Regions from separate parts of the Micromonospora sp. NBC_01638 genome, predicted to be linked through region 1. Evidence: riboswitches for the same ligand, from Rfam matches in the RefSeq annotation. Region 1 holds a riboswitch; the other holds the start of a gene.
What was found. Region 1 has a riboswitch for thiamine pyrophosphate ahead of OG811_RS03810 (ECF transporter S component). Riboswitches for the same ligand answer to the same signal wherever they lie in the genome.
Positions count from the first base shown of each region.

Region 1 (7,519 bases):
CCGGTCACTCCAGACGTACGTGGTGGGCACCGCGACCGGGCCCACCGCGGCCAGGTCGGCGCGGGACATCGCCCGGTACCAGTTCAGCGCGGCGGTGAGCACCCCCGGCTCGCGCATCGGGTCGGCGTAGCGGTCCACCCGGGACGCGTCGCCCACCCCACCGAGCAGCTTGCACAGCGCGGTCGCGTGCCAGGCGAGCAGCACCTTCTCCGCCTTGTCCGGCTTACGGAACAGCGCGATGTACGACGAGCGGGCCTTCTGCTGTCCGTCGGTGGCCAGGGCGTGCGCCATGGCCGCCGGATGCGGCACGGACACCGCAGTCAGCGTCCGGAGCCGCTCGGCCTGCCCGGCGGCGACCGCCCAGGCCACGATCGCGCCCCAGTCGTGGCCGACCAGGTGGACGGCGTCCAGCCCGAGCGCGTCGAGCACCGCCACCACATCGGCGACCAGCTCGGGGATCCGGTAGTCGGCCACCGCCGTCGGCCGGGCGCCCGGAGAGTAACCACGCTGGTCCAGCGCGTACGTGCGCAGCCCGCCAGCGTGCAGCGCCGGCACCACGTCGTCCCACTCGCCGCTGTGCTGGGGGAAACCGTGCAGCAGCAGAACGGGTACGCCGTCCGGCGGACCGCCGACGGTTACCTCGAACGTGAAGCCTCGCGCGTCAACCCGCATGATCGGAAGCGTACCCAGCCAACAGCGCGCCGGTCGCTCACCGCAGAGCAGGCGGATGCCCTGCTGGGCCAGCGGCCCTGGTCGGTGTTAGCGTCAGCGAGACAACTTCACATCCGACAGGGGAGCGCACAGCGCTGAGAGTGCGGGCACGCCCGCAGACCCTCGAACCTGATCTGGGTAATGCCAGCGCAGGGAGTTCGGTCGACCTCCAGCCGCGCCGCCGTCCGGTGCCACCGGACGCGCGGCGTGCGTCTTCTCCTGGTTCGTGCACTGAACTGGGAGCAAACATGGACAACACCACCAACCGTTGGCGGACCATCGACATCGTGGTCGCTTCGGTGATCGCGGTCGCCTTCGGCGTCATCTTCTGGGCATGGGGCCTGGTCTGGAGCGCCACCGAGGGCGCGTTCGTCTTCTTCCCGCCGGCGCAGACGCTGCTCTACGGCGTCTGGCTGATGCCGGCCGTGATCGGCGGTCTGGTCATCCGCAAGCCGGGCGCCGCGCTCTACTGCGAGACGGTCGCTGCGGTCCTGTCCGCGCTGCTGGGCAGCCAGTGGGCCGGCACAGTGATCCCGCAGGGCATCGTGCAGGGCATCGGCGCCGAGCTGGCGTTCGCCGCCTTCCGGTACCGGTCGTTCCGCCCACCGATCGCGGTGCTGGCCGGCGCGCTGACCGGTCTCAGTGCCGCATTGTTCGACTTCTTCATCTGGAACGTCGACTACGCGCTGACCGACTACCGCATCCCGTACGCCCTGCTCACCATTGGCAGCGCCACCGTGATCGCCGGCGCGGGCGGCTGGCTGCTGACCAAGGCCCTGGCCAACACCGGCGTCCTGGACCGCTTCCCAGCAGGCCGCGACCGCGCACTGATCTAACCCCACGGCACCCATCTGCGTTGATCAAAAGGTTTGCGTCAACGGGAGGCGGATTTCGGACGCAAACCTCTTGATCAACGGACGCGAACGCGACCCGGAGGGGGGGTCAGATGGGCGAGGTACTACTGCGGGGGTTCGGGTGGCGCCACTCTGGGCGGCGCGCCTGGGCTGTGCGGGGGGTCGATCTGCGGGTTGCGGCTGGGGAACGGATTTTGCTGCTCGGGCCTTCGGGGGCCGGCAAGAGCACCTTGCTCAACGCGCTTGCCGGCCTGCTGCCGGATGACTCCGGCGAGCAGGAGGGCACCGTCGAGATCGACGGGCTCGACCCGCGCAAGGGGCGGGAACGGGTCGGCATCGTCTTCCAGGACCCGGAGACCCAACTGGTGATGGCGCGCTGCGGCGACGACGTCGCGTTCGGGCTGGAGAACCGGGGAGTGCCGGCCGCCGAGATCTGGCCCCGGGTGGACGAGGCGCTGCAGCGCGTCGGCTTCCCGTACTCCCGGGACCGCAACACCGCCGCGCTCTCTGGCGGTGAGCAGCAACGCCTCGCCCTGGCCGGCGCGCTGGCCCTGCGCCCCGGCCTGCTGCTGCTCGACGAGCCAACCGCCAACCTCGATCCGACCGGGGCCGACCTGGTCCGACAGGCGGTGGTCGGCGCGCTGGACGCCGACACCACGCTGATCCTCGTCGAGCACCGGGTCGCCGAGGCACTGCCACTGATCGACCGGGTGGTCGTCCTGGAACCCGGCGGCGGGGTCCGCGCGGACGGCACGCCCGAGGCGGTCTTCGCCGCGCACGGTGCCACTCTGGCCGCCGAGGGGGTCTGGGTGCCCGGTCACCCCGTCGCACCCCGGCCGGCCACCGCCGCGCCCGGGGGGCTCCTGCTCACCGCCGACCGGCTCGGCCTGCCGCCCCGGCTGGGCTCCACAAACCTGGCGGTACGCGCCGGCGAGGTGCTCGCCGTACGCGGACCAAACGGTGCCGGCAAGTCCACCCTGGCGTTGCTGCTCGGCGGGCTGCTCCGGCCGGGCACCGGACGGGTCACCGCGTCCGCCGAGCTGGCCGACGCCGACCATCGCACGCCCCCGCACCGCTGGCGCGCCCCCGCGCTGGCCCGGCGGATCGGGTCGGTCTTCCAGGATCCGGAGCACCAGTTCGTCACCAGCACCGTCTTCGACGAGCTGGCGCTCGGCCCGCGCCGGACCGGTCAGCCCGAGGCGGCCGTCAAGGAGACCGTGGCCGGGCTGCTGGAGCGGCTGCGACTGGTCCGGCTCGCCGCGGCCAACCCGTACACCCTCTCCGGTGGTGAGGCGCGGCGGCTGAGCGTGGCGACCGCCCTGGCCACCGCGCCCCGCCTGCTCATCTGCGACGAGCCCACCTTCGGCCAGGACCGGCGGACCTGGCGGGAGCTGGTCGATCTCTTCGCCGACCTGCGCGACGCCGGCCACGGCGTGGTCGCGGTCACCCACGACGCGGACTTCGTCGCCGCGCTCGCTGACCGCACCGTCACCCTTAAGCGGACCGTGACCGGCCCGGACGGCAACCGATGATCAGCATCGAGCCGATCGCCGCGCCCGACGCGCCGTTGGCCCGCCGCAACCCGGTGGCGAAGGTCGCCGCCGCTCTGGTCTTCTCGTTCACCCTGCTGGCCACCCTGGACCCGGTGGCCCCGGCGATCGCCATCGCGCTCGAACTCGCGGTGCTGCCGCTGTTCGGCATCGGCTACCGGGCGTTGGCCCGCCGGGCCTGGCCACTGCTGCTCAGTGCCGCCGGCATCCTGGTCACCCTGGTGCTCTTCGCCGCCGACCAGTCCGGCCAGGTCCTGCTGGACGCGGGACCAGTGCTGGTGAGCACCGGCGTGCTGCTCACCGCGCTCGGCCTGGTGCTGCGGGTGTTCGCGGTGGCCCTGCCCGGTGTGATCGTCTTCGCGACCACCGACCCCACCGATCTGGCCGACGCGTTGATCCAGAACGTGAAGGCACCGGCCCGGTTCGCCATCGGGGCGCTGGCCGCGTTCCGGCTGGTGCCGCTGCTCGGTCAGGAATGGCAAATGATCAGCATGGCCCGGCGAGCGCGGGGTGTCGACGCGGGACGCAACCCGGTGGCGAAGCTGCGGCTGTTCGCCTCCACCGCGTTCGCGCTGCTGGTCGGGGCCATCCGCCGGGGCACCCGCCTGGCCGTGGCGATGGACGCGCGCGGCTTCGACGCCGGCACACCCCGTACCGTTGCCCGCCGGCAGCACTTCACCCGCGCCGACGCCCTCCTCATCGCCGGGGCCATCGTGCTCGCCGCAGCCGCCCTGACCACAAGCCTCGCCCTGGGCACCTTCCGCCCCCTGATCAGCTAAACCCGCCGCCCTACCCCGCCCGGCCCTGCCCCTGCCCTGCCCGGCCCTGCCCCCCGCCCCGCCGCGCCGATCTTGCAGTTTCTGTCGTCGGCTCATCCTAATTTGCCGGTTATGCGAGGACAGAAAGTGCAAGATCGCGGGGGCGGGGCGGGGGTGGGGGGCGGGGGCGGGGTGGGGGCGGCTCGATCAGCTGCGGCGGAAGGCGTAGCGGCGGGCCTGGCCGGCTTGCTGGCTGCGGCCGCCGCCGGAGCGGTTGCCGCCACCCTGCGGGCCGGCCGTCGGTGCCGATCGGCGCGCGGCTGGCTTCGGCAGATCTCCCATCGCCGGCGCGTCGACAACCGCCGGCACGTCGACCGGCAGCGCCACCTCGTCCGGAACAGCCGCCGGCAGCGCCGGTTCCACCAGCACCGCCGGCAGCGCCGACTCGGTCAACGCCGCCGGTTCCACCAGCACTGCCGGCAGGGCCGGTTCGACCGCGAGGTCGGGGAGGGTGGGTCGGAGCGGGTCGTGGCCGGCCGCCGGGTCGACGCCGAGCGGCGTCGCTTTCGGGGTACGGGTCTTCTTCGGGTTACGTCTGGCAGGCATCCGGGCCTCCTTCAATGCCGACCGGCACGGCCGGTCCCGCGCTGCGGCGGTCGGTCGGATCGGCTGGTGACCGCCGTTGCGCGACGGTCGAGTGGGGAAGGGACTGCTCACCGGTGTCAGGCAGGGCCGTCGCCGCCGAACGGCGGGGAGAGGATGCGGGGACGCCCGGGAGCGCACGGACCGCGACGCGGGACGGCGGGCCGGCTCGGAAGTGGGGCGTCAGTTACGCATGTCCGTACCCTAGCCACCGCCCGACCGACGCGCACCCGTTTTTACTGGCAGGATCGGCACATGCTGATCGCGTTCTCGATCACCCCGCTCGGCGGTGACGACTCCGTGGGTGACCTGGTCGCCGAGGCGGTGCGGGTGGTCCGTGCGTCCGGCCTGCCCAACCGGACCGATGCCATGTTCACCACCGTCGAGGGCGAGTGGGACGAGGTGATGGCGGTGGTGAAGCGGGCGGTCGACGTGGTCGCCGCGCAGGCGCCCCGGGTGAGTGTGGTGCTCAAGGCCGACGTCCGGCCCGGGGTAACCGACGCGCTCACCGGGAAGATCGCTCGAATCGAAGCCCGTCTCGCCGAAGGCTGACGCGCGCGGCGCAGGATGACGACAAGTTTCCCTGCGCGAGGCTCCCCGACCACTGCCGCGAGCCCAAGCCAGCACCGACAACGTCCACATTACGTGCAGTAACGGGACGTCGATCACTGGTTCCTATCGGCTCACATCACGGTAAGTTTCCAAACGCTGATAGTGGTGTGACGAGAGGTGGCGGCACGAATGGCTGAGCAGGCGACGGCGCAGATCGGCGTGACCGGGCTGGCGGTGATGGGGCGCAATGTGGCCCGCAACCTGGCCCGCAACGGCTTCAAGGTGGCAGTGCACAACCGCTCGCCGGAGCGCACGCGCAGCCTGATCGCCGAGCACGGCGACGAGGGCACATTCGTGCCCGGCGAGACGATGGCCGATTTCGTGGCGTCGTTGGAACGACCTCGCGCGGTCATCGTGATGGTCAAGGCCGGCGCGCCCACCGACGCGGTGATCGACGAGTTGGTGCCGCTGCTCGACGAGGGCGACATCATCGTCGACTGCGGTAACGCCCACTTCGCCGACACCCGTCGTCGGGAGGAGGCGCTGCGCGCGCAGGGTCTGCACTTCAGCGGCACCGGCGTCTCCGGTGGCGAGGAGGGCGCGCTGCTCGGCCCGAGCATCATGCCGGGCGGTTCCGCCGAGTCGTACGCCAAGCTCGGGCCGATGTTCGAGAAGATCGCCGCGCAGGTGGACGGTGTGCCGTGCTGCATGCACGTCGGGCCGGACGGCGCCGGGCACTTCGTCAAGATGGTGCACAACGGCATCGAGTACGCCGACATGCAGCTCATCGCCGAGGCGTACGACCTGCTCCGCTCCGGTCTGGGCGCCAAGCCCGCGGAGATCGCGGAGATCTTCCGCGACTGGAACGACGGCGAGCTGGGGTCGTTCCTCATCGAGATCACCGCCGATGTGCTCGCGCACACCGACGCGGCGACCGGCCGACCGTTCGTGGACATCGTGCAGGACCGGGCCGAGCAGAAGGGCACCGGTCGGTGGACGGTGCAGAGCGCCCTCGACCTGGGCATTCCGATCACCGGGATCGCCGAGGCGACCTTCGCCCGCTCGCTCTCCGGGCACGTCGACCAGCGGGAGGCGGCCCGCCGGGCGTTCCCGGACGCGGGTGAGAAGTGGCAGGTCGCCGACCGGGACGCGTTCGTCGAGGACGTCCGCCGGGCGCTGCTCGCTTCCAAGATCGTCGCGTACGCGCAGGGCTTCGACCACATCCGCGCCGGCAGCCAGGAGTACGACTGGGACATCGACCTGGGCGGCACGGCGACGATCTGGCGGGGCGGCTGCATCATCCGGGCCCGCTTCCTCGACCGGATCCGCGAGGCGTACGACCAGCAGCCGGACCTGCCGACGCTGCTGGTGGCGCCGTACTTCGCCGAGGCGGTCGGCGCTGGCGTGCCGAGCTGGCGGCGGGTGGTGGCCGACGCGATCCGGGCCGGTGTGCCGACGCCCGCGTTCTCGTCGTCGCTGGCGTACTTCGACGCGCTGCGTGCCGAGCGGCTGCCCGCCGCGCTGATCCAGGGTCTGCGGGACAACTTCGGCGCGCACACCTACCAGCGGGTGGACCGCGAGGGCTCGTTCCACACCACCTGGGCCGCCGACCGCACCGAGTCCCCCGCCTAACTCGGAAGTAGACCTACTTCCTCCCGATTAGGGCCGCTTCGCGGAGCGAAGCAGCAAGGACTACCCCCCCCCCCCCGACCCTCCTCCCCTCCTCCCCCCTCCCTTCCCCGCCCCCTCCACCGTCGATCTAGGGCGTATCGCTGCGAGTTGATCTTCAAGTGCAGCCATACGCCCTAGATCGACGAAGGCAGACGCGGGGGCGGGGGCGGGGGGGTAGGGCGGGGGGTGGGGGTCAGGCGGCGGTGGCGTGCATCTCCCACACGAGGATCTCGGCCGGTTCGTCGGCGGTGACCCGCCGGCCGCCGGTCATGGTGAGCCGGGCCGCGTCGCCGGTGCCGAGCGGGCCGCTGCCCTCCAGGGTCACCGTGCCGTTGGGCACGTACAGGTGCACGAAGGGCGCGTCGGGGATGGTGACCTCGTCGCCGGGGTTGAGCCGGGCGGCGTGCAGGGTCGCGTACCGGTTGCGGATCCGGATCGCGGACGCGCCGTCGTAGCGGTCCATTCCGGAGGCGATCGGCACCAGGCCGCCGCGGAGCAGCTCGTCCTCGATCTCCAGCTGCTCGTAGCCGGGGTCGACGCCCTGCTCGTCGGGGAGCACCCACATCTGCACGAAGTGGACCGGGTCGGTGTGCGGCTCCTGATTGTTGAGGCGCCAGGCGTCGTTCTTTTCCGAGTGCAGGATGCCGGTGCCGGCGCTCATCCGCTGGGCCAGGCCCGGGTAGATCACCCCGGAGTGCCCGGTGGAGTCCTGGTGCACCAGGGAGCCGCGCAGCACCCAGGTGATGATCTCCATATCCTGGTGCGGGTGGGTCTCGAAGCC
Region 1 covers NZ_CP109273.1:843,062-850,580, forward strand. The annotation lists gene OG811_RS03805 (alpha/beta fold hydrolase) at 1-672, opposite strand, end outside; TPP riboswitch at 781-885, shown strand; gene OG811_RS03810 (ECF transporter S component) at 960-1,547, shown strand; gene OG811_RS03815 (ABC transporter ATP-binding protein) at 1,658-3,097, shown strand; gene OG811_RS03820 (energy-coupling factor transporter transmembrane component T family protein) at 3,094-3,894, shown strand; gene OG811_RS03825 (hypothetical protein) at 4,081-4,479, opposite strand; gene OG811_RS03830 (thiamine-binding protein) at 4,771-5,067, shown strand; gene gndA (NADP-dependent phosphogluconate dehydrogenase) at 5,257-6,699, shown strand; gene OG811_RS03840 (pirin family protein) at 6,932-7,519, opposite strand, start outside.

Region 2 (7,519 bases), 630 kb from region 1:
GCGCTGGTCAGCGCGCGGAGCACGTATTCCTTGGCGGCCCCTACCGCCGCCGGCACCGGATCGCCCAGCGCGAGCCGCACCACGATCGCCGCCGAGAACGAGCACCCCGTGCCGTGGGTGTGGCGGGTGGTCACCCGGGGCGCGCGCAACAGGGTGGTGACGCCGCCGCCGTGCAGCACGTCGACCGCCTCGCCTCCGTCCAGGTCACCGCCCGTGACCACGACGTACTCCGGGCCGCCGGCAGCGAGAGCCTCGGCCGCCACGACCATCCCGGCCACGTCGTCCACCGGCCGCCCGGTGATGGCGGCGGCCTCCGCGCAGTTCGGCGTCGCCACCTTGGCGTACGGCAGCAGCCGCTCGACCGCCTCCACCACGCCGAGCCGGTGGCCGCTGGTGGCAACCAGCACCGGGTCGACGACGAGCTGAGGTAGCCGGCCGTCCCGTGCGGCCTCGGCCACCACGTCGGCGACCGCCGGGGTGCCGAGCATCCCCGTCTTGACCGCGCAAACGGTGAAGTCGGCGAGCACGCTGTCCAACTGCTCGGTGACCGTGCGCGGGGGCAGCGGCAGCACCGCGTCGACACCCCGAGTGTTCTGCGCGGTGACCGCCGTGAGGACGCTGGTGCCGTACGCGCCCAGCGCGGCGAAGACCTTGAGGTCGGCCTGGATGCCCGCGCCGCCGCCGGAGTCCGAGCCGGCGATGGTGAGCACTGTGCTCGGGGTCATTGTTTTTCCCTGGTTGCGGTTTGGGGCTGCGGCCGACCGTGCCCACTCCGGGCGGTCAGGCTTGATCCCTGCGTGGGCACGGTCGGCCGCAGCCCCGTTCGTGGGGACCTGGCTGCCTCCGTGCCGGCTTTGAAGGGCTCAGGGGTCACCGCCTTCTCGAAAGCCCTGGTCAGCGTGGTGGCTGCCTCGGTTGGGTTCTCGGCTCGCATGAGTGCGCCTAGCACGGCTACTCCGGCGGCTCCCGCTTGGACGCAGGCGGTTACCTGTTCGGGTGTTTCGATGCCGCCCAGCGCGAGGACCGGCACGGGACTGACCTCGATCAGCTTTTGCAGGCTGAGCGGGCCGAGGGGCGGGCCGTAACCCGGCTTCGTCCTGGTTGGCCACAACGGGGACACGGTGGTGTAGTGCTCGGTGGTCAGGCGGGCCAGCTCGGTGTGGTTGTGGCAGGAGCGGCCGACGAGTCGGTGGGTCGGTGGCGGGTACGGGCCGGCGGCCGGCAGGTGGACGGCGTCGCCGCCGAGCGGGTCGGGACCGGCCACGATGAGGGTTCCGCCGACGTCGACGAGGATCGCGCGCAGGTCGGCGGCGAGGGCCGCGCGCTCGGCGTGGGGCAGGTCCTTCTCCCGGAGCACCACCCAGCGCACTCCCCCGGCCACAGCCCCCGCCACAACCCGCTTGAGCCCGCCCCGCGCCACCAGCCGGTCGGTCAACACGACAACACCGGACGGCGGGGTCACAGGTCGGGTCTTCCCTCGTCAGGTGTGGAGGCAAGCGCGTGGAAGCGACGGGCGATCCGGCCGGCGCCTGCGGCCAGTCGGCCCGCCTCGACCGCGTAGCGCATCGCGGTGGCCATCGCCACCGGGTCCGCGGCCCGGGTCACCGCGCTCGCCAGCAGCACCGCGTCGCAGCCCAATTCCATGGCCAGGGCCGCGTCGGATGCGGTGCCGATGCCGGCGTCGAGGATCACCGGCACGTCCACGCACTGACGGATCAGTCGGATGTGGTGCGGGTTGCCGATGCCGAGCCCCGAACCGATCGGGGAGCCGGCCGGCATCACCGCGGCACAGCCCACGTCGGCGAGCCGGCGGGCGAGCACCGGGTCATCGCTGGTGTACGGCAGCACGGTGAAACCTTCGGCGACCAGTTCCTCGGCGGCGCGGAGCAGCTCCACCCCGTCGGGCAGCAGCGTCCGCTCGTCGCCGATCACCTCCAGCTTGACCCAGTCGGTGTCGAACGCGTCCCGGGCCAGCCGGGCCACCTTCACCGCCTCGGTCGCGGTGTGGCAGCCGGCGGTGTTCGGCAGCAGCCGCACCCCGCATCGGTCCAGCAGTTCCAGCAGCCCTCCGGTGGAGCCCGGCGCAGTGCCCACCCGGCGCAGCGCCACGGTGACGAGCTCGGTGCCGGACGCCCGGATCGCCTGCTCCAGCACGTGCAGGTTCGCGGCGCCGCCGGTGCCGAGGATCAGCCGTACGGTGAACGTCTCCCCACCCAGCTCGAATGGCACGCCGCTCACCCGCCCTGCGCCGCGGTGAGCACCTCGACCCGGTCACCGGCGCGCAGCACCCGGGCCGGCCAGCCGGCTCGGGGCACCACCTCGCCGTTGACCGCGACCGCCACCCCACGCTGCTGAGGCACGATGTCGCGGACCAGGTCCGCCACCGAAACACCGTCGGGGACGCCGCGTCCGGCCCCGTTCACCGTCAACTCCACCGGTCCCCCTCCGTCGTCCGTTCAGGTCCGCCCGTCTCGACCGCCCCGAAATCGACGGAGCCGGCATCGGCTTCCCCGGGACGGGCCGAGCCGGCACTGCTGAAACGGTCGGCCCGCACGGGCGCGAGCAGCGGGTCGGGTACGCCGGTGAGCACCAGGTCGGCGATCAGGTCGGCGGTGATCGGGGTGAGCACGATGCCGTGGCGGTGGTGCCCGGTGGCGGCCAGGACGCCCGGCTGGCCGGGCAGCGGCCCGAGGATCGGCGCGTTGTCCGGGGTGCCCGGGCGCAGCCCGGCGACCGCCTCGACCAGGTCATACTCGGCCAGCTCGGGCAGCAGGTCGATGCCGGCGCGGAGTAGGCGCTGCACGGCGCCGACGGTGACGGTGGTGTCCGACCGCTCCTCGACCGTCGCGCCGAGCACGACCTCGCCGTCGGCGCGGGGCACCAGGTAGACGGGCTCGCCGTCGGCGTACCCGCGGATCACGTGCCGGAAGCCCGGCGCGACGCCATCGGGCGCGCGTAGCCGGAGGATCTGGCCCTTCACCGGACGCACGGGCAGGCCGGTGAGTGCGGCGGCCCCGCCGCCAGCGGCGACCACGGTGATCCGTGCGTCCACTTCGGACAGGCGCTGGACCGCGTGCGGCACGAGCATCGCGCCGGCCCGCTGCGCGGCCGTGCGCAGCGCCGGCACCAGCAGTCGGGGGTCGACCTGGTGGTCGGTGGGCGCGAGCGCGCCGCCGCGCACCCGCGGGGCGAGCGCCGGCTCGCGGTCGCGCAGCTCGCTGGGGCGCAGCGGGGTCACGGGCAGGCCCAATCCCTGCTGGTACGCCCAGAACCGGCGTGCCTCGGCCAGGTCGTCGCCGGTCAGTCCGACCATCAGGGTGCCCTCGGTCCGGTAACCGATGTCGGCGCCGGTAGCCGCGGTCAGCTCGGCGGCGAACTTCGGCCAGCGGGCGGCGGATTCCAGCAGCAGCGCGGTCAGCTCCCGCTCACCGAAATGCGCCTCGGCGACCGGCGACAGCATGCCCGCGGCCACTGCCGACGCCCCCGAGCCGGGTGCCGGATCGTGAACCACCACGCGCAGCCCGCGGGCAGCGCAGCGCCAGGCGATCGCCAGCCCGATCGGCCCCGCCCCCACCACCGCGACGTCCGGCCGGACCCGGTCGCTCGATCGCGGTGGCCGGGACCGGCCGGTCAGCACGTCAGGGCCTCGATCAGTTCGGCGGCGGTGCGAGCGGGGTCGGCGGCAGCGGAGAGGGCACCGACGACCGCCACCCCGTACGCCCCGACGGCGCGCAAGGCCGGCACGTGGGCGGCGGTGACCCCGCCGATCGCGATGACCGGCACGCTCACGGCGTCGGTGACGGCGCGTACTCCCGCAGGGCCGATCGGATTCGGCAGCCCGGACTTGGTGCTGGTGGTGTGGCACGGCCCGACACCCAGGTAGCTGACTCCTGCCGCGACGGCCTCGGTCGCCGTTCCCGGCGCGCGGGCGGTGGCTCCCAGCACGCCGGTGGGGCCGAGCACCCGGCGGGCTGCGGCGACCGGCAGGTCGTCCTCGCCGACGTGCCCGCCAGCGGCGCCCACCGCCAGCGCCACGTGCAAGCGGTCGTTGACCAGGCAGGCCGCCCCGTACGACGCGCAGAGCGCCAGCACCCGCTGGGCCAGGTCGTACGCCTCGCGGTCGGTGGCGGAATCCTCGACCCGGACCTGCACCACCAGGTCGGCGCGGGCCGCAGTGAGGGCGGCCCGGACCACGGTGAGTGGGTCCCGGCCGGGTCGGGTGTCGGTGATCAGATGCAGTCGCCCCAGAGACGGCACGGCAACGCTCCTCCCTGCGCCGGCATTACCCGGATCAGGTTCGACGGTCGGGGGCTGTCAGCCCCCCTCTCAGCCCGGCACACCGGGCTCCCGTGGGTTACTTGCGTGTCACCGTACGACAGATCCGCGGGTCTGCCAAGGCGGGGGTCGGTGGGGGTCGGCGGGGGTCGGCGGGCCGAACCGCGCCGAAAGGGGCGAGACCCGTGGGCGGTTCATGTGGTCCTGTTCGGAATGTCGCCTGCCGTTGCAGAACCGTTACCCGCCGGCATCTTGCCGGACATTGAGCCAGCCGAACTAATTTGTTCAGCGATTCGACAAAATGTTGGCGGGGGCACCCTGGCACGGTGTCACCACCGGCTCCATCTGGGACGGTCTTCGGCGAGCCGGCTCCCGCGATTCCCTGTCACTACGACATAGGAGGCGGCGTGTCCCGTTCTCATCGGGCCCGCGTACCCATCACCGCAACACTCATCTCCCTAGCCCTCGCCTCGACGACCCTGATCGGCGCGCCCGCACAGGCAGCCGCGCAGGCCCCCCTTCGGGAAGCGCCAGCCGGGGCCCCGGTCGCCCAGGTGGCGCCGAAGGCACCAAAGGCCGCGGACGATCCCTTCTCCGTCCTGGTCTTCTCCAAGACCGCCGGCTTCCGGCACGACTCCATCCCCACCGGCGTCGCCGCCATCCAGCAGCTCGGCGTCGCCAACGGGTTCACTGTGGACAACTCCGAGGACGGGGCCGCATTCAGCGACGCCAACCTGGCGAAGTACAAGGCGGTGATCTGGCTCTCCACCACCGGTGACGTCCTCAACGCCGACCAGCAGGCGGCGTTCGAGCGCTACGTGCGTGCCGGCGGCGGTTACGTCGGCATCCACGCCGCATCGGACACCGAGTACAACTGGGCCTGGTACGGCGACCTGGTCGGCGCGTACTTCGCCAACCACCCGCAGAACCAGCAGGCCACCGTCAAGGTTGAGGACCACGCCCACCCGTCCACGAGCGAGCTGCCGGACCGCTGGTCCCGGTTCGACGAGTGGTACAACTTCCAGACCAACCCGCGGCCGAAAGTGCACGTGCTGGCCAGCCTGAACGAGAAGAGCTACACCGCGGGCGCCGGCGCGATGGGCGCCGACCACCCGACCGCCTGGTGCCAGGACTTCGACGGCGGTCGTTCCTGGTACACCGGTGGTGGGCACACCCGCGAGTCGTACGCCGAGCCCGAGTTCCTCTCCCACCTGCTCGGCGGCATCCGGACCGCAGCAGGTGTCGAGGCCGGTGACTGCGGCGCCTCGAAGACCGCGAACTTCGAGAAGGTCACGCTGGACAGCAACACCAGCAACCCGATGGAGCTGGACATCGCCCCCGACGGGCGGGTCTTCTACATCGAGCGCGACGGCCGGGTCCAGATCATCAAGCCGGACACCGGCAGCACCGTCACCGCGGTCGACCTGGACGTCTTCACCGGCAACGAGGACGGTCTCATCGGCATCCGGCTCGACCCGGACTTCGCCACCAACAAGTGGGTGTATCTCTACTACGCCCCGAACGACGGGGTCACCCGCAACCTGCTGTCCCGGTTCACGGTGACCGGCGACACCATCAACCCGGCCAGCGAGAAGCAGGTGCTGCGGGTCGACACCCAACGCAACACCTGCTGCCACGCGGGCGGCAGCATGACCTTCGACAGCGAGGGCAACCTCTACCTGGCCACCGGTGACAACACCAACCCGTTCGAGTCGAGCGCGTACACGCCGATCGACGAGCGGCCGGGCCGTCAGGACTACGACGCGCAGCGCACCTCCGGCAACACCAACGACCTGCGCGGCAAGGTGATCCGGATCCACCCGGAGGACGACGGGACGTACACCGTTCCGGCGGGCAACCTCTTCGCGGCGGGCACCGAGAAGACCCGTCCCGAGATCTACGCGATGGGCTTCCGCAACCCGTTCCGGATCGGCACCGACCCGAAGACCAACACGCTGTACGTCGCGGACTACGGGCCGGACGCCAACGCGGACAACCCGACCCGGGGCCCCCGGGGCCTGGTCGAGTGGAACATCGTCACTCCTGGCAACTACGGCTGGCCGTACTGCACGGGGACGAACGAGGCGTACAACGACTACACGTTCCCGTCCGGTCCGAGTGGGGCGAAGTTCGACTGCGCGGCACCGGTGAACAACTCGCCCAACAACACCGGCCTGACCAACCTCCCGCCGGTCGTTCCGGCGACCGTCGACTACGGGTACGCCGGTGACGCGCGTTACCCGGAGATCGGCGGCGGTGGCGCCCCGATGGGCGGCCCGGTCTACCGGTACGACGCCAACCTCAACTCCAACCGCAAGTGGCCGGCGTACTACGACGGCAAGGCTCTGTTCGGCGAGTGGAACCAGAGCAAGATGTACACCATGCAGGTGACCGCCGACGGCAAGTCGTTGGTGGACATCAACCAGCTGCTCACCGGGATGAGCATGATCCGGCCGATGGACTTCGAGTTCGGTCCGGACGGCGCGATGTACCTGATCGAGTGGGGCAGCGGCTTCGGCGGCAACAACGACAACTCCGGCGTCTACCGGATCGACTACACGGCCGGTGATCGCGCGCCGATCGCGGCAGCGTCCGCCAACCCGACCTCGGGGCCGGCGCCGTTGACGGTCACCTTCTCCAGCGCCGGCTCCCGGGACCCGGACGGTGGCGCGCTCACCTATGCCTGGGTCTTCGGCGACGGGCAGACCTCGACCGAGGCCAACCCGACGCACACGTACGCGACGGCGGGCAGTTTCACCGCCCAGCTCACCGTCACCAACCCGAAGGGCCGTACCGCGGTGGCCAACGTGCCGGTCACCGTGGGCAACACCGCACCGACGGTGACCATCGAGTTCCCGCCGGACGGTGGCTTCTTCAACTGGGGTGACCAGGTCCGCTACTCGGTCAAGGTGACCGACCCGGAGGACGGGCAGATCGACTGCGGCCGGGTGCAGTTGCAGGTGCTGCTCGGTCACGATGAGCACGCCCACCCGCTGGAGCAGCACACCGGCTGCACCGGCACCGTCCAGACGTCGCTCGCCTCCGGGCACGGCGCCGAGGCGAACGTGTTCGCGGTCTTCGAGGCCACCTACACCGACGGGGGCGGCGCGGGCGGGTCCGGCCCGCTCACCGGCCGGGCGATCGAGGTCCTGCAGCCCAAGCAGAAGCAGGCCGAGTACTTCACCGCCACCGGGCGTGCGCCGGTGAGCACCGGCGGCGGAGACGCCGGCGTGCAGCGGGAGAC
Region 2 covers NZ_CP109273.1:1,474,602-1,482,120, forward strand. The annotation lists gene thiD (bifunctional hydroxymethylpyrimidine kinase/phosphomethylpyrimidine kinase) at 1-725, opposite strand, end outside; gene OG811_RS06840 (thiamine phosphate synthase) at 722-1,462, opposite strand; gene OG811_RS06845 (thiazole synthase) at 1,459-2,238, opposite strand; gene thiS (sulfur carrier protein ThiS) at 2,235-2,435, opposite strand; gene thiO (glycine oxidase ThiO) at 2,426-3,637, opposite strand; gene thiE (thiamine phosphate synthase) at 3,631-4,257, opposite strand; TPP riboswitch at 4,252-4,361, opposite strand; gene OG811_RS06865 (ThuA domain-containing protein) at 4,683-7,519, shown strand, end outside.
Region 2: another riboswitch for thiamine pyrophosphate. It lies ahead of thiE (thiamine phosphate synthase); the one in region 1 lies ahead of OG811_RS03810 (ECF transporter S component).